4 regions of the Aureimonas populi genome follow, and region 3 is predicted to be linked to each of the others. Evidence: predicted binding sites of a transcription regulator. Region 3 holds the regulator's gene; each other region holds the start of a gene.

Region 1 (7,514 bases), 230 kb from region 3:
AGAATGAGGTCCGGCCGCTCGCTGCGGGCCAGATCGACGGCCGTCAGGCCGCTGCGGGTCTGGACCGTGCGGTAGCCATGTGCCTCGATCAGGTCGCGGAAGAGCTTCATGTTGAGCTCGTTGTCCTCGACGATCATCACCGTTTTCGACATCCGCGATACTCCAAACGCCGTGATTCGCGACGGATCGGCCGGCTTTCGCAAGCGTCCGCCATCGAGTCCTAGGGCAATTTGATTTAAGAAGTGGGAATCTTGCGACGCGGTGCGGAAACGGAACAGATGCTCGAAAAACGCGGAAAGTCGCCCGATGGTCCGAACCAGCAAGACGCCGAGTCCGTGGCAATCGAGGCGCTGGGCTTTCTGGCCGGTGATGCCGCGCTTCTGAGCCGTTTCCTGGCGCTGTCGGGACTGGAGGCGAATGACCTTCGCGCCGCTGCGTCCGATCCTGCGTTCTTCGCGGGCCTGCTGGACTTCTTCCTTGCGCACGAAGGCACGCTGAATGCCTTTGCCGCAGCCAGCGCCATTGCGCCCGAGCGCGTGGCGGCCGCGCGCCGAGCCCTGGGTGGACGCTATGAGGATGTGCCGCACTGAAGAGAAGATTCGCGGGGCCGCCCGGAGCCGGTTATGATGGGGCCTGTCTGGAACTCCGTCCATGTCCGCTCGTGTCCCCTTCGCATTCTGCCGCGACTGCCTGAAGGAGCAGTCCCTCGTACGCCCGCGCTGCGAGGCTTGCGGCAGCCCGCGCGTGCTGGCCCATGACGAGCTTGCCGGCCTCTCCATCGCCCATCTGGACTGCGACGCCTTTTATGCAGCGGTCGAGAAGCGTGAGCGGCCCGATCTGGCCGACCGGCCGCTGATCATCGGAGGTGGGCGGCGCGGCGTCGTGCTGACGGCCTGCTACAACGCCCGCATCCACGGCGTTCGCTCGGCCATGCCGATGTTCAAGGCTCTCAAGCTCTGCCCGCAGGCGACGATCATCCGCCCGGACATGGCGAAATACGCTGAAGTCGGCCGGACGGTGCGCGAGCGCATGCGCGCGCTCACGCCGCTGGTCGAGCCCCTGTCCATCGACGAGGCCTTCATGGACCTGACCGGAACCGAGAGGATGCACAAGAGCCCGCCGGCTCTGGTGCTCGCCCGGCTGGCGCGAGAGGTGGAGGCCGATCTTGGAATTTCCGTCTCCATCGGCCTGTCGCACAACAAGTTCCTCGCCAAGATCGCCTCGGACCTTCAGAAGCCGCGCGGCTTCTCCGTAATCGGCCGCGCCGACACCCTACCCTTCCTCGCGGCCAGGCCGATCTCGTTCATCTGGGGCGTCGGCGCCGCGACGGCGCAGGCGCTGGAGCGCGACGGGCTGCGGTCCATCGGCCAGCTCCAGTCGATGGAGGAGGGCGAACTGATGAAACGCTACGGCGTGATGGGGCAGCGGCTCTGGCGCCTCTCACGCGGCATCGACCCGCGGCCCGTGAGCCCGCGCGGCGAGATGAAGAGCATTTCATCGGAAACGACCTTCGAACGCGATCTCTCGAGCGCCGCCGACCTCGTGCCCCTGCTGCGCGAGTTGAGCGAGAAGGTGGCGGACCGCCTGAAGGCGACGGACCTCGCCGCGCAGACCATTGTCCTCAAGTTGAAGGGCGCCGACTTCCGCACTCGAACCCGCAACCGCAAGCTCGGCTCTCCCACCCGCCTTGCCGGACGCATCTTCGAGACTGGCCGCCAGCTTCTGGAAAAGGAGCTGGACGGCACGCGCTATCGCCTGCTCGGCATCGGCTGTGGCGACTTCTCTCCGGCCGAAACGGCGGACCCCGCTGACCTGGTCGATCCGGCCGCGGCGCGGCGCGCCAAGGCGGAAGGCGCGCTCGACACCGTGCGCTCGCGCTTCGGCGCGCACGCGATAGACACCGGCTACACCTTCAGGCCGGTGGAGGAACGGAACGCGGAGGCGGCGCGGCGGGCGGCCCGCCCACGGGAAATTTCGCCCGATATCAGGCCAGCTCCACCTCAAGGACGCCCGGCGCGGCCTTGATCGCGCTCGCCATCTGCGGCGAGACGCGGAAACGGCCGGGCAAGGCGATCTCCACCTCACGGCGCCCCTCCTCCCGCACCAGGACGAGCGTCACCTCGCTGTCGCCGTCCTTCAAATGCGAGCGGAAGGCGCTGAGCGGGCGGGCGTCGCGCATGAAGACGCGCATGGAGCGCTGCATCTTCTCCGCCTCGCGCTCCAGCGACTGGACGCCGGAGGCGCGCAGAGAAATGCCTTCGGGCCGCTCCTCCGCCGAGACCGCCACGATGACCGAGGCTCCCGGCTCCAGCATGTCGCGGAACTGGATCAGCGTCTCGGTGAACAGCACCACCTCGTACTGGCCGCTCGCGTCCGACAATTGCACGATGCCGATCTTGCCGCCGGTGCGCGTCTTGCGCTCCTGCCGGGACGTGACGGTGCCAGCCACGCGCGCGGCCGTCGCGCCCTTTCGCACACTCGCCACCACCTCGGCATAGGACTGCACGTTCAAGCGCTTGAGCGCCTTCTTGTACTCGTCCAGCGGATGGGCCGAGAGATAGAAGCCGATGGCCTGGAACTCGCGCATCAACCGCTCCGAGGTGGTCCAGGCCGGACCTTCCGCAAGGCGCAGCGGCTCGGGCTCGGCATCGGCCCCGCCGAACAGACTGGATTGCTGCGAGTTGCGCCCCTCATGCGACATCAGCGCATAGGCCGAGAGCCTGTCGATATTGCCGCACAGGATCGCCCGGTCGTGGCCGAAGCAATCAAGCGCGCCGGCGCAGATCAGATGCTCCAGCGTGCGCTTGTTGACGATGCGCGGATCGATGCGAGCGCAGAAATCCTCGAGGCTGCGAAAGGGACCGCCCTCCCGCCGCAGCTCCACGATATGCTCCACCGCCTGCTCGCCCACGCCCTTGATGGCCGCGAGCGCGTAGAAGATGCGCCCGTCGTCCACCTCGAACGAGCGGAAGGAGGTCTGCACCGAGGGGACCACGATCTCGATGCCGAGGCGCATGGCGTCGGTCCTGAAATCGTTGAGCTTGTCGGTATTGCCGCAGTCGAGCGTCATCGAAGCGGCCAGGAACTCCGTCGGATGGTTCGCCTTGAGATAGGCGGTCTGGTAGGAGACCAGCGCGTAGGCAGCGGCGTGGGACTTGTTGAAGCCGTAGTCGGCGAACTTGGCCAGAAGGTCGAAGATCGTGTTGGCCTGTGCCTTCTGCAGGCCGCGCTCCACGGCGCCCTCGACGAAGCGCACGCGCTGCTGGTCCATCTCCGCGCGGATCTTCTTGCCCATCGCGCGGCGCAGAAGGTCCGCCTCGCCGAGCGTATAGCCCGACAGGACCTGGGCGATCTGCATCACCTGCTCCTGGTAGATGATCACGCCCTGCGTTTCGCGCAGGATCGGCTCCATCTTGGGATGGATGATCTCGACCTTCTCCTCGCCGTGCTTGCGGGCGTTGTAGACCGGAATGTTCTCCATCGGCCCCGGCCGGTAGAGCGCGACGAGGGCGACGATATCCTCGAACCGGTCGGGTCGCATGCCGATCAGCGCCTTGCGCATGCCCACCGATTCCACCTGGAAGACCCCCACCGTCTCGCCACGCGTCAGCATCGCGTAGGTGCCCGGATCGTCCAGCGGCAGGGCGGACAGGTCGATCTTCACGCCCTTGCGCTCGATCAGTGCGACGGCGGTCTGGAGCGTCGTCAGCGTCTTGAGACCCAGGAAGTCGAATTTCACGAGGCCGGCCTGCTCGACCCATTTCATGTTGTACTGCGTGACCGGCATGTCGGACCGCGGATCGCGATACATCGGCACGAGCTGGGACAGCGGCCGGTCGCCGATCACGATGCCGGCGGCGTGGGTGGAGGCGTGGCGATAGAGCCCCTCGAGCTTCAGCGCGATGGAGAGGAGACGCGCGACGATCTCTTCCTTGTCCCGCGCCTCCTGAAGGCGCGGCTCATCCTCGATGGCCTGGGCGAGCGTGACGGGATTGGCGGGGTTGGCAGGCACCAGCTTGCACAGCTTGTCGACATGGCCGTAGCTCATTTCGAGCACACGCCCCACGTCGCGCAGCACGGCGCGCGCCTGCATGGATCCGAAGGTGATGATCTGCGCCACCTGTTCGCGGCCATATTTCCGCTGGACGTAACGGATCACCTCCTCGCGCCGGTCCTGGCAGAAGTCGATGTCGAAATCGGGCATCGAGACGCGGTCGGGGTTCAGGAAGCGCTCGAAGAGGAGCGAGAAGCGCAGGGGGTCGAGATCGGTGATCGTCAGCGAATAGGCCACCAGCGAGCCCGCGCCCGAACCGCGGCCCGGGCCCACCGGGATACCCTGCGCCTTCGCCCATTTGATGAAGTCGGCAACGATCAGGAAGTAGCCGGGAAACCCCATCCGCTCGATGACGGAGAGCTCGAACTCAAGCCGCTCGCGATAGGCTTCCTCGTTCTGCCCCGGGGCGGGGCCGTGGGCGGCAAGGCGCGCTTCCAGCCCCTCCTGCGCCTGACGGCGAAGCTCGGCCACCTCCGCGAGTTCGGCCTCCTTCGGGTCGGCATCCGCGCCTGCGAAGCGCGGCAGGATGGGCTTGCGCGTCCTGGGACGGAAGGAGCAGCGGCGCGCGATCTCGACCGTGTTTTCCAGGGCTTCGGGAAGGTCGGCGAAGAGCGCGGCCATCTCGTCCTGGCTTTTCAGGCAATGGTCGCTCGTCAGGCGTCTGCGGTCCTCATGGCTCACCAGCCTGTTGGCGGCGACGGCCAGGAGCGCGTCGTGCGCGTCGAAATCCTCGGCACAGAAGAAGAAGGGCTCGTTCGTCGCCACCAGCGGAATGCCGAGCTCGTAGGCTAGCTCGACGCTCTCGCCTTCCGTGCGCCGCGAGCGCTCGCCGTGGCGCTGCAACTCCATGTAGAGCCGGTCTCCGAAAAGCGCCTGCAACCGTAGAACGCGCTCGCGCGCCAGCGGCCCACGCCCGGCTGCGATAGCGCATCCGACCGGCCCCAGCGCTCCGCCGGTCAGGGCGATCAGGCCGGCCGTGCGGCCTTCCAGCCAGTCGGCCAGGATATGGGGCCGCTCGTCGCCGTCATGGGCGAGATAGGAGCGGGAAACGAGATCGACGAGATTGACGTAACCCTCCTCCTCGGCGGCGATGAAGACGAGCGGGCCAGAGCTTGCCAGCGCGTTGCGATCCCGCCCCGAGGGATCGCTCTCCACGTCTCGGAAATCCACCTCGATCTGGCAGCCCACGATGGGCTGGACCCCGGCCTTTGCGGCCTTTTCCGAGAATTCGAGCGCACCGAAAAGATTGTTCGTGTCCGCGATTCCGATGGCGGGGGCTCCATCGGCTTTGGCGTGCTTGACGATCTGGTCGATCCGCAAGGCGCCTTCCAGCAGAGAAAACGCGCTGTGAACGCGAAGATGGATGAACTTCGGTTGCCGAACGTGCGGAGCCATCGTCTCTGCCATCGCCTGTTCCCATCCACCCTACGCCACGCCTAGGGCCTACCCATGAACGAGGCTTCCGCCGATGTCGTGGCGGGGGCACCCCTCGTCCACAGGAAAGGACGGCATATCCTCAAACAAGATGGGCGATGAGTGAGAAGCCGAGCACGAAGGCGGAGACAGCGGCCAGCGAAGCGCATTCCTTGACGATCAGCATCGAATGAGTTCCTGTTTCGTTCTTGTGTTCCTTTTTTGTTCCGGTTCGTTGCCGTTGTCAATCCCATTCTTCCTCGCACAGGAATGCGGTCAGCGCGCCGTCTCTCTCGCTGCCAGGCCCTGCGGCCCCGCGAGTTCCATCGCCTTGCCGCGCTGACGATGCCGCGCCTTTGCGAGGACGTCCCTGATCGCCGCCGGTTGTCCCTCCGGCACGTCGTGGCCGGCCTTGCGGAGCATCCGGTCGAGGAGAAGGAGCTCGAAATGAAGCCGTTGCCGCATCGTCTCCACCAATTCGCGCTGGCGCGTGATCCGCGCATTCTCCATCTCGCAGCCCTCCATCCTTCGCCCCGCGGTTTGCGCACCGCCTGCCCTTCCCTTGCAAGAAAGCGCTGGCCTTTGAAGCTGGAAATGTCGTAGGCGGGCTTCATCGGCGGGATTCGTGCGGCAGAAGCGGCAACCCCGCATGGCGCGCGCCCCGAACAGCCTTCCGGACGCGACGCGTTGGAGGGAAGAATAATGGGCCCGCTGCTCCTCTTCAGCCGCTCGGTGGACAGGCTGAACGCAGGCTTCGCCGTCATTGCCGAATACATGGTTCTGGCCGCCGTCCTGATCAGCGGCGGCAACGCGCTCCTGCGCTATATGCTGAGCATCAGCTCGAACGGCGCCATCGAGATTCAGTGGTATCTGCTGGCGGGCATCGTCCTGCTCGGGGCAAGCTATACGCTGCGGATGAACGAGCATGTGCGGGTGGACGTTCTCTACGGCCTGCTTTCGCCCCGCTCCAAGCTGGTGGTCGACATCATCGGCTTCCTCGTCCTCTTCCTGCCGGTGATCGGCTATTTCTTCTATCTGTGCTGGCCGTTCTTCTGGCGCTCCTTCACCACGGGCGAGGTGTCGATGAATGCGGGCGGGCTTCCCCTTTGGCCGGCCAAGGCCGCCCTGCCGCTCGGCTTCGGGCTCCTGTTCCTCCAGGGAGTGTCCGAACTCATCAAGCGCGTGGCGGCGCTGCGCGGCCTCATCACGCTTGAAACGAAATACGAGAAGCCTCTCCAGTAGGCCGGCAAGGAAACACCTTCCCCATGTTCGCATATGGTCCCATGCCGCCGCTGATGTTCGGCGCGATGATCTGCTTCCTGCTGTTCGGCTTCCCGGTGGCCTTCTCGCTCGCCGCCGTGGGGATGACGTTCGGCATTCTGGGCGTCGTCTTCGAGCACTTCTCCCCCGCCCTGCTGAACGCCCTGCCCCTGCGCTTCTTCGGCGTGGTCTCGAACGAGCTGATGCTGGCGATCCCCTTCTTCACCTTCATGGGCGCGATTCTCGAGCGCTCCGGGCTGGCCGAGGACCTTTTGGAAGGGGCGGGCCAGCTCTTCGGCCCGCTGCCTGGCGGCGTCGCCTATGCCGTCATCCTGGTGGGTGCAGTTCTGGGCGCGATCACCGGCACGGTCGCCGCCTCCGTCATTGCCATGGGCGTGGTCTCGCTGCCCGTCATGATGCGCTACGGCTATTCCAAGCGCATCGCCACGGGCGTGATCGCGGCGTCCGGCACCATCACGCAGGTGATCCCGCCATCGCTGGTGCTGATCATCCTCGCCGACCAGCTCGGCCGGTCCGTGGGCGACATGTACAAGGGCGCCATCGGCCCGGCCATGTTGCAGATCCTGATCTTCCTGATCTTCATTTTCATCATCTCCAAGCTGAAGCCCCATCTCGTGCCCCCGCTTCCGCCCGAAGCGCGCACCATGAGCGGGCGGGCGCTCGTCTGGCGCGTGGCCAAGTCCATGGTGCCCTCGCTGGCGCTCATCTTCGTGGTTCTCGGCACCATGTTCATGGGCCTGGCCACGCCGACGGAAGCGGGCGCCAT
Region 2 (7,514 bases), 840 kb from region 3:
CCGTGGAGATCGGACCGAGCAGCATCGCGCTCGAACGGCTGCAAGCCCACATCTTCCTCGCGGAGTACCGCCGGACGCTGGTGGTCCTGCGCGGCGGGGAGGAGATCGGGCGCGCCGGCCTTCCCATGGACACCGGCGGCACGGCGCATATGAACGTCTATCGCACGGGTGAGCAAACCCTGCGCCTCGTCGATCGCTTAACGGTCTACACGGTGAATTTGATGGACGGTTCGGTTCGCGGAACGTCGCGGACCGGTTCGGGCGGCGGCAGTTCCCTGACCGAGCGCCAAGGGGATTTCATCGGGGCCTTCGATGCGATCGGCGAAGGCGGCGAACGTGTCTTCCGCTTCATTCCCTCCGGCGAGCGGCCGGAACTCCGAATCAGGCACGCCCGCGTCGGATAGAAGGGGGCCTCACGCCCCCAGGGCGATGGCCGGCACGTATTCCTTCACCATCCCCATGTCCTTCTCGAAAGCCGCCTGTTCGCGGGCTTTGGCGGCCGCGTCGGGCAGGCGCAGGATGTAGGAGGGATGGACGGTGACGAGGAGCTTGGTGCCCTCCTCGAGATCGATGAGCCTGGAGCGGGTGTCGCGGATCGTGACGGAATGGCCGAGCACGGAAGCGGCGGCCGTGGCGCCCAGCGCCACGATCAGCCGGGGGCGGATCAGCTCGCGCTCCAGTTCCAGCCACCATCGGCAGACCTTCACCTCGCCCATGTTCGGCTTGGCGTGGATGCGCCGCTTGCCGCGCGGCTCGAACTTGAAGTGCTTCACCGCATTGGTCACATAGGCCTGGCGCCGGTCGATGCCCGCCGCCGCGAGCGCGGCGTCGAAGACCTTGCCGGCGGGGCCGACGAAAGGCTCGCCCGCCAGATCCTCCTGGTCGCCCGGCTGCTCGCCGACGAAGATCACCGGCGCGTCGGCCGGCCCGCGCCCGAACACGGTCTGCGTGGCCGGCTCCCACAGGGGGCAGGCCTTGCAGTGCCTCGCCTGCTCGCGGGCCTCGTCCAGATCGTCCGGCCGCTTGTCGCGCCCCGAGAACGCCTCGTCCGTCCTTGCCATCGCGCCGCGCTCCACCTGGCGTTCATGGCGATAACTCGGCAGGGTCGGCGCGGTTTCGACCATGGCCCGCGCGGCGGCCTCGGCTCCCTTGATCAAGGGGTCGATCAGGACGGCCTCGGGCAGGTTGCGCCAGTATTTCTTCGGCATCTCGGCCTGCATGGCCCTCACCTTCAGCCGCGCCGGATTGAAGATCGAGGCGTAATAGGTCAGCCACAGCGCCTCCATGTCGTCGTCCTGCGGCTTGTCGGCCATCGAGGCACCGGGGGCGAAGACCAGATCCACCCCGTCCCAGTGCACCGAGCGCTTCGGCGTCAGGATCGACCAGACCATGCCGGTGAAGCGGCGCATGAAGAAGGGCGCGGTCAGTTCCACCACGTGGTGGAAGGGCTCGAACCAGGCGATGTAGTGGCGGCCTTGCGGCGTCTCGATCTCGCGGAAGCGCACGAAGGCCTTCATCTTGTGCGCGTCGCGCCGCACCGCCTTCGCCATTTCGGCCGCGCGCGCCACGTCCGGGTCGGAGGCGATTTCCAAAAGCTTCTTCTCGCCCTGAAGCCGCCAGAGCAGGCGGTAGGCGAGGGAAAAGCGCTGCGCATCGGCATGGCAGAGGAGAAGGCCGGCCAGATCGAAAAAGGCCCTGGGCACGAAAGCCTGGCGCGCATCGGGCGGCATGGGCGGCAGCGGCTCGGCAAAAAGCCCGCCTGCCTCGCCCTCCACCATGAACCCCATATCCTGCGGCGCGATGCCCAGCGCCAGCGCGGTGCGCGCGGCCTGCCGCCAGCCCTCGAAATCGGCGGGAGCGCCGAGCCGCACCTCGAACATCACAACAGGCTCAACTGCTCGGCCTTCGGCGCCACGAGGGGGCGCAGGTGCTCCCGGTCGGTCAGGCCGCCCGGGCTCCAGCCGAGCGCGGAGACGAAGGGGCGCACCTTTTCCAGCGAGGCGCAAAGCCGCCTCAGATCCTCCAGCCGCAGCGTGCGGTGCCGCCGTGTGGAAAGGATGCGGTCCACCGATTTGGCGCCCAGCCCCGGCACGCGCAGCAGCATCTCCCGGTCAGCGCGGTTGACGTCCACCGGAAAGCGGTCGCGGTTCTTCAGCGCCCAGGCCAGCTTGGGGTCGATGGAAAGGTCCAGCATTCCACCCGCCCCGCCGGACACGATCTCCTGCCGGTCGAAGCCGTAGAATCGCATCAGCCAGTCGGCCTGGTAGAGGCGGTGCTCGCGCATCAAGGGCGGCTTGGCCAGCGGCAGGCGGCTGGACGCATCGGGAATGGGCGAGAAGGCGGAATAATAGACCCGGCGCAGGTGATAATTGCCGTAGAGGTTTTCCGAGCGCGTGAGGATGGCGTCGTCGTCGGCCCCGTCGGCGCCGACGATCATCTGCGTGGATTGCCCGCCGGGCGCAAAGGGCCTCGGCCTTGCCCGGTCCTTCGCCTCGCCCTTGTGCTCCTCGATCTTGAGCCGCAGATGGCCCATGGAGCGCTTGATGTCGCCGGGGTGCTTTTCCGGCGCCAGATCGGCCAGCGCCACATCGGTGGGAAGCTCGATGTTGATCGACAGGCGGTCTGCGAACAGCCCCGCCTCCTCGATCAGGGCCGGAGAGGCGTCCGGGATCGTCTTCAGATGGATGTAGCCGGCAAAGCCGTGCTCCAGCCGCAGCAGCCGGGCGATGCGCACCATCTCCTCCATCGTGTAGTCGGACGAGCGGATGATGCCGGAGGAGAGGAACAGGCCCTCGATATAGTTGCGTTTGTAGAAGTTGAGGGTGAGATCGACGACCTCCTCCACCGAGAACCGTGCGCGCGCCACGTTCGAGGAGGATCGGTTCACGCAGTAGACGCAGTCGTAGATGCAAAAGTTCGTCATCAGGATCTTGAGCAGCGAGATGCATCGCCCGTCCGGCGCATAGGCGTGGCAGATGCCCGAGCCCTCCGTCGAGCCGATCCCTTTCGACTTCATGGAATCGCGCTTGGTCGAGCCGCTCGACGCGCAGGAGGCGTCGTATTTGGCCGCGTCGGAGAGAATCGCGAGCTTCTGGATCAGGGTCGTCTTCGCCATCGCCACTTTATAGTGTTCGCTCTTCGTTCCGAACAGGGGTGGTTCGGCTTCGTGAACGGGGGTTTCAGCTACGGTTCATCTCGGCCGGGTCAGTCTGGATGCAAAGGAACGGCCGGCGGATCGAGCCGTTTCGTCTGCGGGGCTCAGAACCGCGCCGGCATCGATGAACGCAAGAAGGACAGGAAACGAAATGCGAAAACTCTTCAGCAGCATGATGGCCGTCGCGATGCTGGCGACCGGTTCCGTGACCATGGCGCCCACCGAGGCCTCGGCCCAGAGCATCCGCGAGCAGCAGCGCTTCGTGGAGCGCTATTGCGCACGCAACCCGGGCAACCGCGACTGCCGCGACTTCCGGCGTGGCGGAGGCCGCAACTGGGACCAGCGCCGCTACCAGCGCTGGTACCGCGACAATTACCGCCATGACCGGCGCGACGGGAACCAGGCCGCGATCGCCGCGATCTTCGGGCTGGCCGCCGGCGCCATCGCGGGCGGGGCAATTGCGGGCGGCGACAATCGCCGGCCGGGCGCGCGCAATGTCAGCCGGGAATCGGTGGCGCGCTGCGCCCAGCGCTACCGCACCTACGATCCGGCCACCCACACCTATGTGGCCAACAGCCGGGGCGAGAGGCGCGTCTGCCAACTCTGAGAGCGTCGAACGGGACAGAATGGAAGCCGGCGGGACACCCCGCCGGCTTTTCTCGTACAAGCTTCCAGCGATGGGAAAGGAGTGTGGCACAAGTCCCACAAAATGTTCGCGCAATAGGCTTCGCGCCCCCTCTTTCACGCCAGACCACAGATTTGGGCGTTGTCAGGCGGGGGCCTTTGCCGCCATCTTGAGGGCACACGCTTGGAGGGCGCGGGCGGCCATCGCAGGGCCGCCGGGGGGATGAGAGCCGCGGGATCGTCGCCGGCCGGAACCCCGCCCTTCGGGTACGGGCAGGTCCTTGCGAAGAGAAGACGTTCATTGCGTATCGGTTTCAAGGGCTTGGCGGGCCAACTCGCGTTGACGGGAATGTTCGGGCTGGTCGTTGCCTCGGCCTTGCCCGCCCCGGTGGACGCGCGCAGCCTGCTCGATCCTTTCGGCTTGTTCTCCAGCGACGACGAGGTCGAGGACGAGATCGTCGATCCGGTGGAATACACGGTCAGCCTCACCGTCACGCCCGAGGTGGAGGGCCTGCAGGACATTCTGGAGAGCGCCTCCACCCTCGTCGCGGACGAGCACGAGGCCGTCTCGGGCTCGCTCGGGCTTCTGTCCAAGGCGCGCAACGACCGCCGCCGCCTCGTTGCCGCGCTGTACGAGAACTCGCGCTACGAGGGCATCGTCACCATCCGCATCGAGGGGCAGGACATCGCGGACCTGCCGCCGGACGCCACCTTCGACACGTCCCGGCCCGTGCCGGTGACGATCACCGTCACGCCGGGCCAGCTCTTCACCATCGGCCGGGTCGCCATCAGCGCCCAGGGCGTGCCGATCGACCCGGCGGAATACGGGCTGGAGGCGGGGGAAGCCGCCGACTCGGTGCGCGTCCTGGCGGCCGAGAACCAGATCTACCGCGACCTGCGCGAGACCGGGCGGCCCTTCGTGGCCGTGACCGGGCGCGACGTGGTGGCCGACAGCGCCACGGCGCGGCTCGACTACGCGCTGGAGCTTTCCCCCGGCGAGCCGGTGCCCTTCGGCGAGACGGGCGTGTCGGGCACCCGGCGCGTCATCCCCGGCTTCGTCGCCTACATAGCGGGCATCGAGCCCGGCACGACCTATTCGCCGGAGGTGATCGACCGGGCGCGCGAGCGCCTGACCGGCCTCGGCGTCTTCTCCAGCGTCAATGTGCGGCCGGCGGACGCGCAGGCTGCGGACGGCACGCTGCCCGTGTTCGTGGAGATCGCCGAGCGGCCCTTCAACACGTTTGGCGCGGGCGCGACCTTCTCCAACACGGAAGGGGCCGGCGCGAACGTCTATTACGAGCGCCGCAACCTCTTCGGCCGGGCCGAGAGCATCCGCCTGGAGGGCGCCGTCTCGCGCCTCGGCGCCAACGAGATTTCCGACAACGGCCGCGAGATCGAGGGCGCGGACTACCGGGCCTCGGCGGTCTTCCGCAAGCCCGGCGTGCTCGGCCCCGATTCGGTCTATGTCGGCTCGCTGATCGCGCTGCGCGAGCAGCCGCTGGCCTATGACCGCTACTCCATCGCGGGCACCAGCGGCGTGGAATACCGGATCGACGAGCGCCAGAGCGCCAGCGCGAGCATTCGCGTCGAGTACGAGGATATCACCGACTATCTCGGCACCGAGGATTTCCTGATCGGCTCCCTGCCCGTCACCTATACCTACGACGCGCGCAACGACGAGCTGAACCCGACCGAGGGCTTCCGCCTCCAGTTCACCGGCGAGCCCTCCTTCGACGCGATCAACTCCACTCCCTTCTTCAAGGCGCGGGGCGATGTCTCGGCCTATCTCGCCTTCGACGAGGAGGCGCGCTTCGTGGTGGCCGGGCGCGCGGCGCTGGGGACGGTGCTGGGCGCGGACCTGATGGACGTGCCCAACTCGCGGCGCTTCTACGCGGGCGGCGGCGGTTCCGTGCGCGGCTACACCTTCCAGTCCATCGGCCCCTATTACCCGTCCGAGGTGCTGCCCGGCGCCAACGAGCTGTTCGTCGACACACCGACGGGCGGCCTCTCCCTGTTCGAGGCCTCGGCCGAATTGCGCATCGGCGTCACCGAAAACATCCAGATCGTGCCCTTCATCGACGGGGGCACCGTGTCGGACGACCTCTTCCCCGATTTCGGCGAGTTCAAGCTCGGCGCGGGCGTCGGGGCGCGCTACCTCACCGGCTTCGGCCCGATCCGCCTCGACGTGGGCATCCCGCTCGATCCGGGCCCGCGCGACGGCTCCTTCCAGATTTATGCCGGTATCGGACAGGCCTTCTGATGATGACGATCCGCCGCCGTCTCGCCCCCTTCGCGCTGGCCTTCGGCCTTGCGGGCGTTGCCACGCCCGCCAGCGCCCAGCAGTTCGTCGCCAACCAGATCGCCCGGCTGATCTCCTCGGAGAATGCGCAGGTGGAGATCACCGGCCTGTCGGGCGCCCTGTCCGGCGCGCTGCGCATCGGGGAGGTCACGGTTTCCGACGCGGACGGCGTCTATCTGACGGCCAGCGACCTGGCGATGGACTGGTCGCCGCTCGCGCTGGCGCGCTCGCAGGTGAGCATCGAGAGCCTGACGGCCGGCCGCATCGAGCTGACGCGCCTGCCCGGCTCCGCGCCGCAGGACCCGGAAGCGGACAGGTCGGGCGGCTTCTCCCTGCCGGCGATCACCGCCGATATCGGCGAGATCGCCATCTCGGAATTCGTGCTCGGAGAGGCGGTGGCCGGCGTGGCGGCCGCGCTTTCGGCCAGCGCCTCCCTGGCGCTTTCCAACGAGCCCACGCTTCTGGACGTCTCGGCCAATGTCCAGCGCCTCGACCAGCCCGGCCAGGTGGCGCTCACGCTGGCCTTCGCGCCCGACGAGAACCGGCTCGTCGTGGACGTCAACGCCTCCGAGCCGGCGGGCGGCATCGTGGCGGGCCTTCTGGACCTGCCCGGCGCCCCGCCCGTCAACCTGACGGTCTCCGGCACCGGGCCGCTCACCGACTTTTCCGCCGAGGGCGCGCTCGACATCGCCGGCGAGCGCGCGATCACCCTCTCCGCCCAGGTCGCGGACGGGACGGACGGGCGGCGCGTGAGCGCCGACATCTCCACCATCACCGGCCCCTTCGTTCCCGAGCAATATGTGGACGTGGTGGGCGACACGGCCGAGCTCGACGTGGCGGTTCTCCTGCGCGAGGACGGGGTGATCGTGGTGGACGAGGGCCGCGTCGTCTCCGGCAATCTCCAGCTCGACGCGCGCGGCGCCTACGACCCCAACGGGGCGGGCAACGATTTGAGCGTCACCATCGCCACGGATGCCGGCAACCCCGTGCCCCTCGCTTTCGGCACCGGCACCAGCCGCACGCAGCTCGAGATTTCCGGCCTCGAGGCGCGCCTGACCGGGGCGCTCTCGGCAGCCGGGCTGGACGCGACGGCGCGGCTGCGCACGGCAAGCTTCGGCGACTATGCGGCCAGCGCGCTGGAAGCGCGCGTCACCAGCCCCGGCTTCGACCTGAACACGCTGCGCGGGCCCTTCGACATCTCCGCCAACGCGCGCACCCTTTCCGCCCCTGCCGGCGTGCAGCAGAACCTCCTGCAAGGGCCCGTCACCATCGAGGTGGCCGGGGCGCTCCAGGAGGAGGGCCTCGTCCTGGAGAGCGCGCAGGCTTCGACCCGCACGGCCAATGCCGCCCTCTCCGGCACGGCCGCGCTGAACTTCTCGACCTTCGACCTCGCCCTGACGAGCGATGTGGAGACCCGCGCCCTTTATGCCGACGCCG
Region 3 (7,514 bases):
GAAAGCGCACATCGCCCTGAACGCGGTCCGCCACGAGCGTCTCGCCGTCCAGAGGCGCCCTGAGCCGGATCACGGGCTTGACGCCTTCGGGTGCCTCGGAGGGGTCGCGGTCGCGCCAGCGGCCGTCGTAGCGGGGAGGGCGCTTCTCGGCCTTCGCCTTCTCGCGCATCTCCTCCAGCTCGGCCTGCGAGGCGTAGCAGTAATAGGCGCCGCCGCGCCGCACCATTTCCTCCGCCACCTCGCGGTGGCGCGCCGCGCGCTCGAACTGCGACACCCACGGCTCATCGGCCGAGAGGCCGAGCCAGTCGAGCCCCTCGATGATGGCCGTCACCGCCGCCTCGGTCGAACGCTCCCGGTCCGTATCTTCGATTCGCAGCAGCATCTTGCCGCCGTGGCGGCGCGCATAGAGCCAGTTGAAGAGCGCGGTGCGCGCGCCCCCGATGTGCAGGAAGCCCGTGGGGGACGGCGCAAAGCGCGTGACGACGCGGTCGGACATGAGGGCTCCAGTTTTGATCGATCGGCAAGGACCGGCAAGCTCGAATCAATCGAGTCCATGAGGGTGGGGTCGCAGCCAACACAGCGCGCGAACGTGGTTCGCTTTCGCGCGAAGCTGTGTAGCATAGGGAATCGGGGAGGCAAGCCGGTGGCGGGATGACGATGGCGGCGCCGGGACAGGCAAAGGGCAGCGGAACGGCACGTGGACGGGGCAGGAGCATTCGCCTCTTCCCCGCGCCCTTCGCGTTCTCCGCCGGCGGATGGCCGGAAGGTCCGGGCGCCCGGTTGCGGCGCGAACTGGAAGTGGAAGAGCGCGCCCGCTCCAGCTTCTTCATCACTCCGCTCGGCCTCATCATCGGTCTGGCGCTCTTCTACGGCGCCGACATCCGCGCCCCGCTCTCCGCCACTGCGGCGCTCGCGGCGCTGCTGGGCGGCGCCTTCCTCATCTCGCGCCCCGGCACGGCGTGGCGGCCGCTCTGGCTGGTCGCTCTTGCCGCCGCGTGCGGGATGCTTCTCGCCCACGCGGAACTGGCGCGCACCCACACCACGATTTTCTCCGGCGAGGCGACGGTTCGAATCGAGGGGCGTGTAAAGTGGAGGGACATCGACGATCGCAGTCGCGTGCGATACGTGCTCGATATCCTCTCGACCGAGCGGCCCGTTCTCTCCCGCCCGCCCGAGCGCGTTCGCATCGTCGTCACGAGCCGTCACGCGCTCATTCCGGTCGGCGGTACTTATGTCGGGCTCGTCCGTCTGCGCCCGCCATCCGGGCCGGCCTTTCCGGGGGCTTACGACTTTTCCTTCGTGCCGTTCTTCCAGGGGCTCGGCGCCTATGGCTTCTCGCTTGGCGCGCCCGAGCCCTTCATCGGCGAGCCGCAGGACCTGACCTTCCTGGAACGGGTGGCGCGCACGCGCGTGGCCATGGCCGAGCGGATTCGAGGCGTGGTGGAGGGTGCGGAAGGCGCGGTGGCCTCGGCCCTCGTTACGGGCGAGCGCGCCGGCATCCCCGCCGAGGTGGACGAATGGCTGCGCATAACGGGCCTCGCGCACGTGCTGTCGATCTCCGGCTTCCACATGGCCCTTATCGCCGGCTTCACCATGCTATCGGTGCGCGCGATCCTGTCGCTGCTTCCGGCCGTGCCGCTCCTCGTCTCCACCAAGAAGATGGCCGCGCTGGTCGCGCTCGCGGTGTCCACGGCCTACCTTCTCATCGCCGGCGACAACGTGGCGACGCAACGCTCCTATATCATGCTGGTGATCATGCTCGGCGCCGTGCTCCTGGATCGGCCCGCATTAACGCTGCGCAACGTCGCCATCGCCGCGATGATCGTCATCGCGATCAGCCCCCATGCGGTGCTGACGGCAAGCTTCCAGATGTCCTTCGCCGCGACGGCCGCCCTGATCGGCGCCTACGGCGCTTTGATGCGCTGGTGGAACAGGCGCAGGCAGCGCAGGGCGGGGCCACCGCGCGGCGTACTCGCGGGGGCTGCCCTTGCGACTATGGCGCTCGCCTTGTCCTCGCTTATCGCCGGAGGAGCCACGGCGCCCTACGGCGTCTATCATTTCCAGCGCGCCGCCCTTCTCGGCGGCCTCATCGCCAATGTCGCGATCATGCCGCTCTTCAGCTTCTGGATCATGCCGGCGGCCTTGATCGCGGTTCTGCTGATGCCCTTCGGGCTGGATTCGCCGGTGTGGCAGGCCATGGGCCATGGCCTCACTCTCGTCTTCCGTATGGCCGAAATCCTCGCAGCCTGGTTTCCCGACCGCACGACCGGGCTCATGACGAAATCGGGCCTCGTTCTGCTTTCGGCTGCGGTGCTTTCGCTCTGTTTCTTCGCAAGCCGCCTGAGGTGGATCGCCTTGCCCCTGGCCTTGGTCGGCCTGACCCTCGCACCCGATCGCCGCGAGCCGCCCGAACTCCTGATCTTCGAAGACGGCAAGCAGCTTGCCCTGGTGGGCGAGGAAGGCGGACTTGCCCATCTGAAGGAGCGGCCGAACGGCTTCGTCGACAGCCAATGGAGCCGCGCCTTCCCGGAGGCCTATCCGCGCGAAGAGAACACGCACCGTGACACCTCGCCCGGCGCCTTCACCTGCACGGAGAATATCTGCCGGGCCACGACGCGCAGCGGGTTGAGGGTGGGATGGACCGAGGACTACGAGAAGACGGGACTTCTCTGCGACACCACGGATGTCGCCATCGTCTCCCGCGCGATCCGACTTTCGCAATGCCGCAGCGGGGCGCACCTCGTCACGCTGCGAAGCTTGCGGCGTACCGGTTCTCTCGCCGTTTCCGCCGATCCGCAAACCGGCCGGGCCGTTGTCACGCCTTCCATCGCGGCGGAGCCACGCGAATGGAACAGGCACCGCCATGCGCCATGGCCGGAGTTCTGGCGCAACCCGGAGCGGGACGCATCAGCATCCCCCCGCACCGCCACCGCCGAATAGCGTGCCAGCCGACAGTTCGGCCTTAATACCGGCGGATCAGCCCGACGAGCTTGCCCTGCACCTTCACCTGGTCAGCGCCGAAGATGCGTGTCTCGTAGGCTGGATTGGCCGCTTCCAGGGCAATCCTGTCGCCCTTGCGCCGAAACCGCTTGAGCGTGGCTTCCTCGTCGTCCACCAGTGCGACCACGATCTCTCCCGGGCTGGCCGTATCGCCGCGCCGGATGATGACCGTATCGCCGTCGAGAATTCCCGCCTCGATCATCGAATCGCCGGCCACATCGAGTGCGTAATGCTCCCCGCCGCCAATCAGGTCGGCGGGCAGGGTGACGTGCCGCGTGTTGTTCTGGATGGCCGAGATGGGCACGCCCGCCGCGATGCGGCCCATGACGGGGACACTCACGCCATCATTGGCGGCCTCATGCGCGCCCATGCCCTTCTTTTCCGCCGCCGGTGCACGGGCACCGCCCACGATGCTCGGCTTGAAGCCGCCGGCCGGGCGCGCCGGCTTGGCGCTGCCTTCGGGCAGCCGCAGGATTTCCAGCGCCCGGGCGCGATTGGGAAGGCGGCGAATGAAGCCGCGCTCCTCCAGTGCCGTGATGAGCCGATGAATGCCCGACTTGGACTTCAGTTCGAGCGCGTCCTTCATCTCGTCGAAGGATGGCGGAACGCCGGCAGCCTGCAACCGCTCGTGAATGAAGAGAAGAAGATCGTGCTGCTTGCGCGTCAGCATCGAGGCGGCCCCGCAGAATCAAAAACAAAACCTGAACAAACCTATCTGTTCTAGTTGTGTTCCGCAAGGACCCGTCAGTCCAGAACGACGAAACGGCAGGCGTCCCCTGGGCTGGCCGGGGGCGCGTGGGGAGGGCGGTGGATGAGGACCTGCGCACGGGCGTAGATTGAAAGGAGCGAGGAATCCTGCCTGTCGAGCGGCAGGACTTCCGGCGTTTCGCGGTCGCCCGCGGGGTTCAGCATCGATCTGACGAAATCGGCGCGCACGCCATTCGCGCGCATCCCGCTGCCGAGGCGCCCGGTTCTCTCGACGATGGGAGGCAGGCACGCGAGGCGGCGGAGCAGGGGACGCAGGAACAGCGTGGCCGCGACCATGCAGGAGGAAGGGTTACCGGGCAGGCCGAGAAGCCGCATCGGCCCGAGGCGCCCGGCCATCAGGGGCTTGCCGGGCCGCATGGCCACCTTCCAGAAGTCGAGTGTTGCCCCCGATTCCTCGAAAGCTTTCGCCGCGAGATCGTGGTCGCCGACGGATGCGCCGCCGATGGAGACGAAGATGTCGGCGCCGTCGCGCAAGGCGCGGTCTATCTGCGCGCGGATGTCGCCCACCCGGTCGGGCGCGATGCCGCAATCCAGAACCTCCCCCCCATTCGCCTCGACGAGAGCAGCCAGGCCGTAGCTGTTCGAGGCGACGATCTGCGAGGGGCCGAGTGGCGCGCCGGGCTCGACCAGTTCGGAGCCCGTGGCGAGGATGGCCACGCGGGGACGACGCAGGGCGGGCAGGCGGGGATGGCCGCCGCTCGCGCCCAGCGCCACGGCACCGGGCGTCAAGCGCGCATGTCGCTGAAGGAGCACGTCGCCCTGTCGAAAATCGTTGCCGGCGGGGCGGACGTTCTCGCCGGGCATGACGACGGCAAGAACGCGCACCTGACGTTCGCCGAGCCGCTCGGCATCCTCCTGGATCAGAACGGCGTCGGCCCCGTCGGGCACGGGCGCGCCTGTGAAGATACGAACGGCCTCGCCATCCTGTATCCGGCCGCCGAAGGCGTGGCCGGCGGCCGATTCGCCTATGACCGACAGCACGGATGGAGGCGAGGCCGTCTGTGCGGATCGCACTGCGTAGCCGTCCATGGCCGAGGCGTTGAAATCCGGCTGGGTGCGAAGTGCGCTCACGTCACATGCCAGAACCCGGCCGGTGGCCTCGCGCAGCGGAACAAGCTCCTCGTCGGTGATGGGCGAAACGTCGGAGAGGAGTCGTTCGAGCGCGGCTTCCAGCGGCAGAAGGCTCATTCCGCCGCCCAGTCGCCCGAACGGCCGCCGGACTTCTCCAGGAGGCGGATGGCGGTGATCTGCATCGACCGATCGACAGCCTTTGCCATGTCGTAGACGGTGAGGCAGGCGACTGAAACGGCCGTCAGTGCTTCCATCTCCACGCCCGTCTTGCCCGAGAGCCTGGCCGTGGCGGTAACGCGCAAACCCGGCAGGGAGGGCTCCGCCTCGATCTCCACGCCCACCTTGTCGAGCATCAGCGGATGGCACAAAGGGATGAGATCGGACGTCTTCTTGGCCGCCATTATGCCGGCGATGCGCGCGATGGAGATGACATCGCCCTTCTTCGCCTGCCCCGAAAGGATGAGGTCGAGTGTCTCGGAACGCATCGTCACCAATCCCTCGGCCCGTGCGACGCGCATCGTTTCCGCCTTGTCGCCCACGTCGACCATCGAAGCCGCGCCGGTGGCGTCCAGATGCGTCAGGCCCGGCGCGTCCGGCTTCATCGGATATCCCCCAGCAAAGCGCGCGTGGCGGCCTCCACGTCCTCGTGGCGCATCAGGCTCTCGCCGACCAGGATCGTGCCGATCCCGGCCTTCCTCAGCCGCAGGCAGTCCACATTCAGGTTGATCCCGCTCTCGCCCACCACGATCCGATCCTCTGGCACAAGCGGCGCAAGGCGCTCGGAGGTTGCCAGATCCGTTTCGAAAGTGCGCAGGTTGCGGTTGTTGATGCCGATCAGGGGGGACGCCAGCTTCAGGGCGCGCTCCAGCTCCGCCTCGTCGTGAACCTCGATCAGGACATCGAGCCCGTGATGCAGGGCGGCCGACTCGAGTTCGGCGGCAAGGCTGTCCTCCACCGCCGCCATGATCACCAGAATGGCGTCCCCGCCCCATGCTCGCGCTTCGGCCACCTGATAGGGGTCGAAGAGGAAGTCCTTTCGCAGCGCGGGCAGTGCCGTCGCATCCCGGGCAGCCGTGAGGAAGGAAGCGTGCCCCTGAAAGGAGGGCGCGTCCGTCAGAACGCTGAGGCATGTCGCGCCGCCGCGCTCATAGGCCTTCGCCAGGGCAGGCGGGTCGAAATCCGGGCGGATCAGGCCCTTGGAGGGGCTTGCCTTCTTCACCTCCGCGATCAGCGCGAAGCGACCCTTATCCAGCGTGGAGCGGATGGCGCGCTCGAAGCCGCGCGGCGCGTCCCTTTCGGCGATCCGCCGCTCCAGCTCGCCCAGCGGCACGGCTTGTCGTGCGCGGGCGATCTCTTCGCGCTTGTAGGCTCCGATCCGGGAGAGAATGTCGCTCATGCCCCTTCGCCCGCCGCGCGGCCGGTCGCGTCCACGAGCCGGGCCAGCGCATCGCGCGCCGCGCCCGTGTCGATCGATTCGGTCGCCATGGAAATCCCCTCGGCAAGGTCCGAGGCCCGGCCCGCGACGACCAGCGCCCCGCCGGCATTGAGGCGCACGATGTCGCGATAGGCGCCTTCCCGGCCATCGAGCACGGCGCGCAAGGCGAGCGCGTTTTCACGTCCGTCGCCGCCCTTGATCTCGCCGAGAGGGCGGGTCGCCAGGCCGACATCCTCCGGCTGAAGGCTGAAGGTCTCGATCGTTCCATCGCGCAGCGCGGCGACGTCCGTGCGCCCGCATACGGTCATCTCGTCGAGCCCGTCCCCGTGCACCACCCAAGCGGCGCGCGTGCCCAGTTCGCGCAGGGTCTCCGCCACCGGCATCACCCAGTCGGGAGAAAACACGCCCACCAGCAGGCGATCCGCGCCGGCCGGGTTGGCCAGCGGGCCGAGAAGATTGAAGATCGTGCGCGTGCCAAGCTCGACGCGACTGGGGCCCACAAAGCGCATGGCGGCGTGATGGCTGGGCGCGAACATGAAGCCGATCCCGGCCTCACGGATCACGTGCCCGATCTCGTGCGGTTTCAAATCGACATTCACCCCCAGCGCCATCAGCACATCGGCCGCCCCGGACCGCGAGGACAGCGCGCGGTTGCCGTGCTTGGCGACCGTCACGCCGCAGCCTGCCACGACGAACGCCGCGCAGGTGGAGATGTTCAGCGTGCCGGCATGGTCGCCGCCCGTGCCCACGATATCGACGGCATCGGCGGGCGCCTCGACCCGAACCATATTGGCCCGCATCACGTCCACCGCCCCGGCGATCTCGTCCACCGTCTCGCCGCGCACGCGCAGCGCCATCAGGAATCCGCCGATCTGGCTGGGCGTGGCTTCGCCCGACATCATCACCTGGAAGGCCTCGGCCGATTCGGCGCGGCTCAGCGCCTTCCCGTCCGCCACCTTCGCCAGGAAGGGCTTCAAGCCGCCGCTCACCGCTGGCCTCCCGCGGCCTGGACGGCCTGCTGGTTGTAGCGCACCGGATATTGCTGTTGCAGAACGCCGACATAGGCCTGAACGAAGTCGTTGCGCATGGCTTGCGCCACCTGCTCGCTCTGGCCTTGCGGGAGGGAAGCGAGAGGGTCGGCCGGCGCCACGACCTCGTCCACCACGAGGACGAGCCGGTTGCCGGCGGCCAGGGCGGGGGCGGCCGCAACGGTGCCGGCGGGGCCGGAGAAGGCGGCGCG
Region 4 (7,514 bases), 1.5 Mb from region 3:
CACGCCGCGCTTCTGGCCGTTGCCCAGATCGATGATCTCCTTCGGCTCGCCGAAATAGACCCCGCCCGTCAGCTCGCGCAGGATGAGGATGTCGAGCCCGTCCACCAGCTCGCGCTTGAGCGAGGAGGCCTCGGCGAGCGCGGGATAGCAGATGGCGGGGCGCAGATTGGCGAAGAGCCCCATGTCCTTGCGCAGGCGCAGGAGGCCGGCCTCGGGGCGCGACTCGTAGGGCACGCCGTCCCATTTCGGGCCGCCCACGGCGCCGAAGAGCACGGCGTCCGCGTCCATCGCCAGCGTCATGTCGGCGTCGGAGATGGCCGCCCCATGCGCGTCGTAGGCGCTGCCGCCGACGAGCGCCCGCTCGCTCTCGAAGCCCGCGCCGGCCTCCTCGTTGATGGCGGCGATGAGCTTTTCGACCTCGGCCATGGCCTCGGGGCCGATCCCGTCGCCGGGCAGGAGAAGCAGCTTGCGCGTGGTCATGGGCATGTCCGTTCGGTTGGCATGAGGGCTCGGCCCCGAGGCGGGGCGGCCTTGTGGCGGTCTCAGGGGCGGTAGGCCGTCGCCTCGATCTCGACCTTCATCTCGGGCTTGAGAAGGCCCGTGACCTCGAGCGTGGCGGCCGGCCTGATCTCGCCCAGCCAGCGGCCGGAAACGGCGAAGACGTCGTCCGCCATCCCCGCATCGGTCACGAGGTAGCGCACGCGCACCACGTCCTCCATCGAGAAGCCGGCCTCGGCGAGGGCGGCGGCGATGGTCTCGAAGGCGGCCTGCGCCTGGTCGCCCGCCGTGTCCGGCATCGTCATGGCCTTGTAGTCGTAGCCGGTCGTGCCGGAGACGAAGCACCAGTTGCCGGCCACGACCGCGCGCGAATAGCCGGCCTGCCGCTCGAAGGGCGAGCCGGTGGAGATGAGGCGCCGGCTCATGCCCAGGGCCGGGTGCTGGCCAGCTTCTCCTCGAAGGCTCCGATGCGCTCGGCGCCCGTGAGGGTCAGGCCGATATCGTCCAGCCCGTTGAGCAGGCGGTGCTTGCGCGAGGCCTCGATCTCGAAGGAGACGACCTCGCCGTCGGGCCGGCGGATCTCCTGCGCGGCCAGATCCACCGAGAGGCGGGCATTGGCCCCCTTCTCGGCGTCGGAAAGAAGCGCTTCCCACTCCTCCTGGCTGACGCGGATGGGCAGGATGCCGTTCTGGAAGCAGTTGTTGTAGAAGATGTCGGCGAAGGAGGTGGCGATCACGCATCGTATGCCGAAATCGGCCAGCGCCCAGGGCGCGTGCTCGCGCGAGGAGCCGCAGCCGAAATTGTCTCCCGCCACCAGGATCTGCGCCTGCCGGTAGGCGGGCTTGTTCAGCACGAAATCGGGATTGTCCGAGCCGTCCTCCCTGTAGCGAAGCTCGGCGAAGAGGCCGACGCCCAGCCCGGTGCGCCGGATCGTCTTCAGATAATCCTTCGGGATGATCATGTCGGTGTCGATGTTGACGATGGGCAGCGGCGCGGCCACCCCGTCCAGCCTGTCGAACTTCTGCATGGGTCTCGTCCCTTCGCTCCTCGCGCGTGCCGGGCCGAAATAGCATCGGGGCGGGGCGGGGGTCAAAGCCTCCCCTTGCGCGCGCACCGGGGCCGGGGCAGGAAGGAGCCATGATGCCCGCCGCCCCGCCCCGCCCGCTGCGCTCCGCCCTGTTCGTGCCGGCCGCCAAGCCCCGCGCGCTGGAGAAGAGCGCGGGGCTGGCGGTGGACGCGCTGATCTTCGACCTGGAGGATTCGGCGGCGCGCGAGGAGAAGGAGGGCGCGCGCGAGCGCCTGGCCGCCCAGCTGGCCGCCCTTCCCGACGGCGGCCCGTTCAGGGTGGCGCGCGTCAATGCGCTCGGCGAGGGCGGGGCGGAGGATATCGCCGCGCTCTCCGGGCTGGGCGCGGTGCTCTTGCCCAAGGTGGAGAGCGCGGCCATGCTGGCGGCCCTCGACGAGGGCCTGACCGGGGCGGGCGCGCCGGAGGCGTTGGAGCTCTGGGCGATGGTGGAGACGCCGCGCGGCATCCTCGCCGCGCAGGAGATCGCGGCGGCCAGGCTGTCGCGCCCCGTCGGGGCGCTGGTCGTGGGGCCGAACGACATCGTCCTGTCCACCGGCATCCGCCTTTCGCCGGGCCGGCCCGAGCTCGTGCCCTGGCTGATGCAGGTCGTGCTCGCCGCCAAGGCGGCCGGGGTGGCGGTGCTGGACGGCGTCTACAACGACTTCCGCGACGCGGAGGGACTGGCGCGTGAGTGCGCGCAGGCGCGCGCGCTCGGATTTGCCGGCAAGACGCTGATCCACCCGAACCAGATCGGCGCCGCGAACGCGGCCTTCGCGCCCTCGGCCGGGGAGATCGCGGCCGCCGAGCGCATCGTGGCCGCCTTCGCCCTGCCGGCCCATGCGGGGCGCGGCGTCATCTCGCTCGACGGGCGGATGGTGGAGCGCCTGCATCTCGAAGAGGCGAGGGCGCTTCTCGCCTTCCGCGACAGACTGGAGAACTGACCCCATGAAGCTCTACCGCCTGCTCACCGGCATCGACGACGCCGCCTTCTGCCATAAGGTCTCGCTGGCCCTCTCCAAGGGCTGGGAGCTGGCCGGCAGCCCCGCCTACGCCTTCGACGCGGCCGAGCAGGTGATGAAATGCGCGCAGCCGGTGACGAAGATCGTCGAGGGCAAGGACTACGACCCCTCCATGAAGCTGGGCGAACAGTGAGGGCCCCTGCGGGAACGGCATCGGATCGGTTTGGCGCGCGCCTCCCCTTCCCGGACGGGTCCTGAGGCGAATGCGCCCCGGCGCCCGGCGCTCGGCCGGGGCCTTTCTCGCGCTCGCGCTCATGATCGCGCTTGCGCTTGCGCTCGGCCTCGTGGTGCCGCGCCCCGTGGCCGCGCCGGCGGCGGGGGGCGCGCATGAGATCGTCCTCATCGCCAACCCGATCCACACCGACATCGCGCTTCCCTCCACGCCCCCGGTCCTGTCGCGCCTCCGCTTCCTCGGCGCGGCGGGCCTGCCGCTCGATCATCCGGGCCTCGGCCACGTGCTCGTCGGCTGGGGCGGGCGGGAGTTCTACACGCGCACGCCCACCTGGGGCGAGCTGACGCCCGGAGCCGCCTTCGCCTCGGTGACACTGGACGATTCCGTCCTGCGCTTCGAGCTGATCCCGCCGCTGCCGGCCGATCTTGGCCATACGCGCCGGATCGTCCTGTCGGACGCCGGCCTGGAGGCGCTGGTCACCTTCATCGAGGCGACGCTGGCGCGGGACGAGGCCGGGGCGCCGCAGGTGGTGGAGGGGGCCGGCTACACCCCCTTCGACCGCTTCTTCGAGGCGCGGGGCGCCTTCAACATCCTGATCGGCTGCAATGTCTGGACATCGGCGGCGCTGGCGGCGGCGGGCGTCTCCACCGGCTGGTGGACGCCCCTGCCGCAATTGCTGTTCGCCTCCCTCGACCTGCATTCATAGGGACGCCTCCTCCTCCAGCGCCTGCCCCGGCGCTGGCGGCCGGCTGCGCGGGCGCACGAGCCCTGAACGCTTCCGGCGCTGGTTCTTCGCCGGGCTCGCGGTGCTGGGCGCGCAGATCGCGTGGGGCGCGCTTTTCCAGGGCCGGAAAGACCTTCGTCCCGCCCCTCGACGAGGGTGAGGAGACCGGAACCGGGCTGGCGGGGGCGGATCAGTCGGCGCCCGCTTCCAGCGCTTCCATATCCTCGTCCGAGAGGCCGAAATGGTGGCCGATCTCGTGGATCAGGACATGGGTGACGAGCGCTCCCAGCGTCTCCTCGTGCTCGGCCCAGTAGTCGAGGATCGGCCGGCGATAGAGAAGGATGCGGTTGGGCATCTCGAAGGTCATCGGCACGTCCGATTCGCCTAAAGGACGGCCCTCGAACAGGCCGAGAATGTCGAAGGGGCTCTCCAGCCCCATCTCCTCGACCACCGCGTCCTCGGGAAAATCGGCGATCAGGAAGCGGATCTCGCCCGAGAGCGCGCGGAACTCGTCCGGCAGGGCCGCATAGGCTTCCAGCGCCAGGCTCTCGAACTCCTCGAGGCTCGGCGCCATGCGGGCGCCCCAGTCTCCGGTGCGGTCGAGCTTGGCCATGTCCATTCCTTCCGTGGCGTTCGCCGCGCACCATAGGCATCCGGCGCGGTCGGCTCCAGAGCGGGCGCGAATGGTTGCCCGGCTTTGAGAAAATATTCTTCAATCCCACCCGCTTGACTCCTTTGGGAGGCTCTGGAATTCATAGGAACATAACAGGAACTATCGCCCCTTCGAACGGGCTGACGGGCGGGACGGATGCGGTCCCGGCCGAGGAGAACGCCATGGCTGCCGACGCAGGGAAGAAAGGGGGGATGTCGTTTTGCGGCGTGGATTCCGCTTCCGGGGCGGCGCGTGTGGCGGCCTTGCGCCAGGCGATCGCGCGTATCGAGGGCACGGTGGGACCGCGCCTGCGCAGGGGGCCGGTGGAGGGGGAGGCGGAGAGGAACAAAGTCCTTTCCCTGGGCGTGCCGGGGCTCGACAAGAGCCTCTCCGGCGGCCTGCCGGCCTGCGGGCTCAGCGAATTGCGGGTCGGCGAGGCGCGCGATTCGGGGGCGGGCACGGGCCTTGCGCTCGGGCTTGCCGCGCTTTTCGGCGCGGCCCCGGGGCGCCCTCTCCTGTGGATCGGGCAGGACCTGGCCTTCCACGAGGCGGGCTTGGCCTGCCGGGAGGGGCTGGCCGGATTCGGCCTCGACCCCGGGGCGCTGGTCGTGGTGCGCGCGCGCCGGGTGGAGGATGCCGTCTGGGCGGGGGAGGAGGCGGCGCGCTCGGGCGCGCCGGCGCTCACCATCCTCGAAGTGCGCGGCAACCCGAAGCTGCTCTCGCTGGAGGGCACGCGGCGCCTGCATCTGCGGGCGCGCGAAAGCGGCCGGCCCTTCCTGCTCCTGCGCCAGAGCGCGGCGGGCGAGACCAGCTCGGCCCCCGTGCGGCTTCTCGTCTCTCCCGCCGCCTCCCTCGGCGAGAGGGCCGGCCGCGGCCGGCTCATCGGCGCGCCGGTGTTCCGGGTGCGGGTGGAAAAGGCGCCCGGCGGGCGCGGCGGACAATTCCTTCTGGAGTGGAACCTCGATGAGCACCGTTTCGAGCCGGCGCGCCGTGCCGCCCCGCTTTCTCGCCCTGTGGCTGCCGCGCCTGCCGAGCGACCGCATCCGGCGCGCCAGGCTGGGCCGCGCCTGGCGCTCGGCCGCGCCTCCTGAGGGGCCCCGCGCGCCGCAGGGCGCCGAGCCCTTCGCCTTCCCGGAGATGCCCGGCAGCGCCCACCGCGCCAAGGGCGGGGCCGTGCCCGTGGGGGCGGGCATGGGCGCGGGCGGTGGCCGGCAAGGCGAAGGGCGGCCGCTCGTTCTCACCGAGAAGATCGAGGGCGCGCTGCGCCTCGCCGCCCTGTGCGAGGAGGCCGAGGCGCTGGGCCTTTCATGCGGGCTGGGGCTGGCGGAGGCGCGGGCGCGCTTTCCGGGCCTCGAAGCCTGCGAGAGCGACCCCGCCGCCGAGGCCCGGCTGCTGGAGGGCGTCGCCGACTGGTGCGAGCGCTTCACGCCGCTCGTGGCGCTCGACGGGGCGGACGGGCTCCTCCTCGACATTTCGGGCTGCGCCCATCTCTTCGGCGGCGAGGCGGCGATGATGGAGGCGATCGTCGCGCAGGTGGGCGCGCAGGGCTTCGCGGTGCAGGCCGCCGTGGCCGGCCATGCCGGCACGGCCCGCGCGCTGGTGCGTCATGCGCCGGGCACGCGCCTCCAGGAGGGGGAGGAGGCGCGCGCGCTGGCGCCGCTGCCGGTCTGCGCGCTGCGTCTGGCGCCGCAGGCGGCCGCGCTCCTGTCGCGCCTCGGTTTGCGGCGCCTCGGGGAATTGATGGCGCTGCCGCGCGCGGGGCTTACCCGCCGCTTCGGCCGCGCGCTGGCCGATGGCCTGGACGAGGCGCTGGGCCGCCGGGACCGCCCCATCGCCCCGCGCCGGCCCGCGCCCCTCATCATCCACGAGCGCCGCCTGTTCGAACCCATCGCGCGGCAGGAGGACGTCCTGTCCATCGCCGGCACGCTGGCGGAGCGCATCGCGGGGGATCTCGAAAAGCGGGGCGAGGGCGCACGGCGGCTGGAGCTGTCGCTGTTTCGCGTCGACGGGGCGGTGGAGCGCGTGGGCGTGCGCCTGTCGGCGCCCTCGCGCGAGCCGGCGCGCCTTGCCCGCCTGTTCAAGGAGAAGCTGGCCGCGCGGGGGGAGGAGCTGGATGCGGGCTTCGGCTACGATCTCGTCAAGCTGAGCGTCCTTGCCGCCGACCCCTTGGCGGAAAGGCAGGTCTCGCTGGAGGAGGCGCAGGGGGGCGGCGAGGCGGTGGAGGCGCTGCTCGACCGCCTGAGCGCGCGCCTCGGCGAGGTCTGCGTGTTCGGGCTGGAGGGCGTGGGGAGCCACAGGCCCGAGCGCGCCCAGGCGCTCCGCTTCGGGGCGGCGGGCGATGCGGGCGCGGCGCCCTTCGCCCTCTCGCCGCGCCCCTTGCGGCTCCTGGCGCGCCCCGAGCCCGTCATCGCCACCGCCGAGGTGCCGGAGGGCGCGCCGGCCCAGTTCCGCTGGCGTAGGGCGCTGCACCGGGTCGCCCGCGTGGAGGGCCCCGAGCGCATCGCCCCCGAGTGGTGGCGCGAGGATGCGGGCGCCGCGCGCGACTACTGGCGGGTGGAGGACGAGGAGGGCCGGCGCTACTGGCTGTTCCGCGAGGGCCATTACGGTGGCGAAACGGCGCCGGCCTGGTATCTGCACGGGCTCTTCGCATGAGCCGGGAGAGCGGCTTCTTCCCGGCGGGGCAAGGGTTTTGCGAAATCGGCCTCGCCTCCAACTTCTCCTTCCTGCGCGGGGCCTCGCACGGGCGCGAGCTGGTGGTGGCCGCCAAGCTCCTGGGGCTCGGGGGCATCGGCCTTGCGGACCGCAATTCGGTGGCCGGCGTGGTGCGCGCCTATGCGCAGGCGCGGGTGGAGCGCTTCGCCTTCCGCCCCGGCGCGCGGCTCGTCTTCGCCGACGGCACGCCCGACATCTTCGCCTATCCGCGCGACCGGGCCGGATGGGGCAATCTGTGCCGGCTGCTGACGCTGGGAAACCTGCGGGCGCACAAGGGCGAGTGCCGCCTGTTCCTGCCCGACCTCCTGGATCGCGGCGCGGGGATGAACCTCGCCCTGCTGTGCCCCGATGCGCTGGGCGGCGCGGGGTGGGAGGCGGCGCAGAGCCTGTGCCGCCATGGGCTCGGCCCCTTGCGCGAGGCCTTTCCCGGCGCGGTGCGGCTGGCGGCGGCCTGCCGGCATGACGGGCTGGATGCGCGCCGGCTGGAGCGCGCCGCCCGGCTGGCGCGCGACATGGGCACGCCGCTGATGGCCACCAACGACGTGTTCCACCATGTGGAGGAGCGGCGGCGGATGCAGGACGTGCTCACCGCCATCCGCGAGCATGTGCCGCTTTCCGGGGCCGGCCGGCTCCTCTCGCTCAATGCCGAGCGGCGCCTGAAGCCCATGGAG

The links. Region 3 encodes LexA, which represses DNA repair genes until DNA is damaged. Its sites were predicted from a motif close to TGTTCNNNNTGTGTTCNG; they were not measured.
Region 1: the regulator LexA is predicted to act here: its motif matches at 5,680-5,697, upstream of dnaE (DNA polymerase III subunit alpha).
Region 2: the regulator LexA is predicted to act here: its motif matches at 3,129-3,146, upstream of J7654_RS08490 (putative DNA modification/repair radical SAM protein).
Region 4: the regulator LexA is predicted to act here: its motif matches at 4,236-4,253, upstream of J7654_RS05540 (ImuA family protein).

What each region holds. Positions count from the first base shown of each region.
Region 1 covers NZ_CP072611.1:2,917,398-2,924,911, forward strand. The annotation lists gene J7654_RS13710 (response regulator) at 1-152, opposite strand, end outside; gene J7654_RS13715 (DUF3572 domain-containing protein) at 279-590, shown strand; gene J7654_RS13720 (DNA polymerase IV) at 652-2,025, shown strand; gene dnaE (DNA polymerase III subunit alpha) at 1,985-5,461, opposite strand; gene J7654_RS13730 (hypothetical protein) at 5,744-5,977, opposite strand; gene J7654_RS13735 (TRAP transporter small permease subunit) at 6,170-6,709, shown strand; gene J7654_RS13740 (TRAP transporter large permease) at 6,733-7,514, shown strand, end outside.
Region 2 covers NZ_CP072611.1:1,850,070-1,857,583, reverse strand. The annotation lists gene J7654_RS08500 (hypothetical protein) at 1-404, shown strand, start outside; gene J7654_RS08495 (UdgX family uracil-DNA binding protein) at 414-1,880, opposite strand; gene J7654_RS08490 (putative DNA modification/repair radical SAM protein) at 1,880-3,115, opposite strand; gene J7654_RS08485 (BA14K family protein) at 3,306-3,761, shown strand; gene J7654_RS08480 (autotransporter assembly complex protein TamA) at 4,080-6,038, shown strand; gene J7654_RS08475 (translocation/assembly module TamB domain-containing protein) at 6,038-7,514, shown strand, end outside.
Region 3 covers NZ_CP072611.1:2,691,012-2,698,525, forward strand. The annotation lists gene gltX (glutamate--tRNA ligase) at 1-496, opposite strand, end outside; gene J7654_RS12690 (ComEC/Rec2 family competence protein) at 781-2,940, shown strand; gene lexA (transcriptional repressor LexA) at 2,963-3,670, opposite strand; gene J7654_RS12700 (molybdopterin molybdotransferase MoeA) at 3,745-4,956, opposite strand; gene moaC (cyclic pyranopterin monophosphate synthase MoaC) at 4,953-5,441, opposite strand; gene trpC (indole-3-glycerol phosphate synthase TrpC) at 5,438-6,235, opposite strand; gene trpD (anthranilate phosphoribosyltransferase) at 6,232-7,263, opposite strand; gene J7654_RS12720 (SurA N-terminal domain-containing protein) at 7,260-7,514, opposite strand, start outside.
Region 4 covers NZ_CP072611.1:1,197,151-1,204,664, forward strand. The annotation lists gene leuB (3-isopropylmalate dehydrogenase) at 1-480, opposite strand, end outside; gene J7654_RS05510 (RidA family protein) at 543-923, opposite strand; gene leuD (3-isopropylmalate dehydratase small subunit) at 920-1,525, opposite strand; gene J7654_RS05520 (HpcH/HpaI aldolase/citrate lyase family protein) at 1,636-2,505, shown strand; gene J7654_RS05525 (DUF1737 domain-containing protein) at 2,510-2,716, shown strand; gene J7654_RS05530 (TIGR02117 family protein) at 2,787-3,461, shown strand; gene J7654_RS05535 (metallopeptidase family protein) at 3,670-4,092, opposite strand; gene J7654_RS05540 (ImuA family protein) at 4,359-5,222, shown strand; gene J7654_RS05545 (Y-family DNA polymerase) at 5,323-6,783, shown strand; gene J7654_RS05550 (error-prone DNA polymerase) at 6,780-7,514, shown strand, end outside.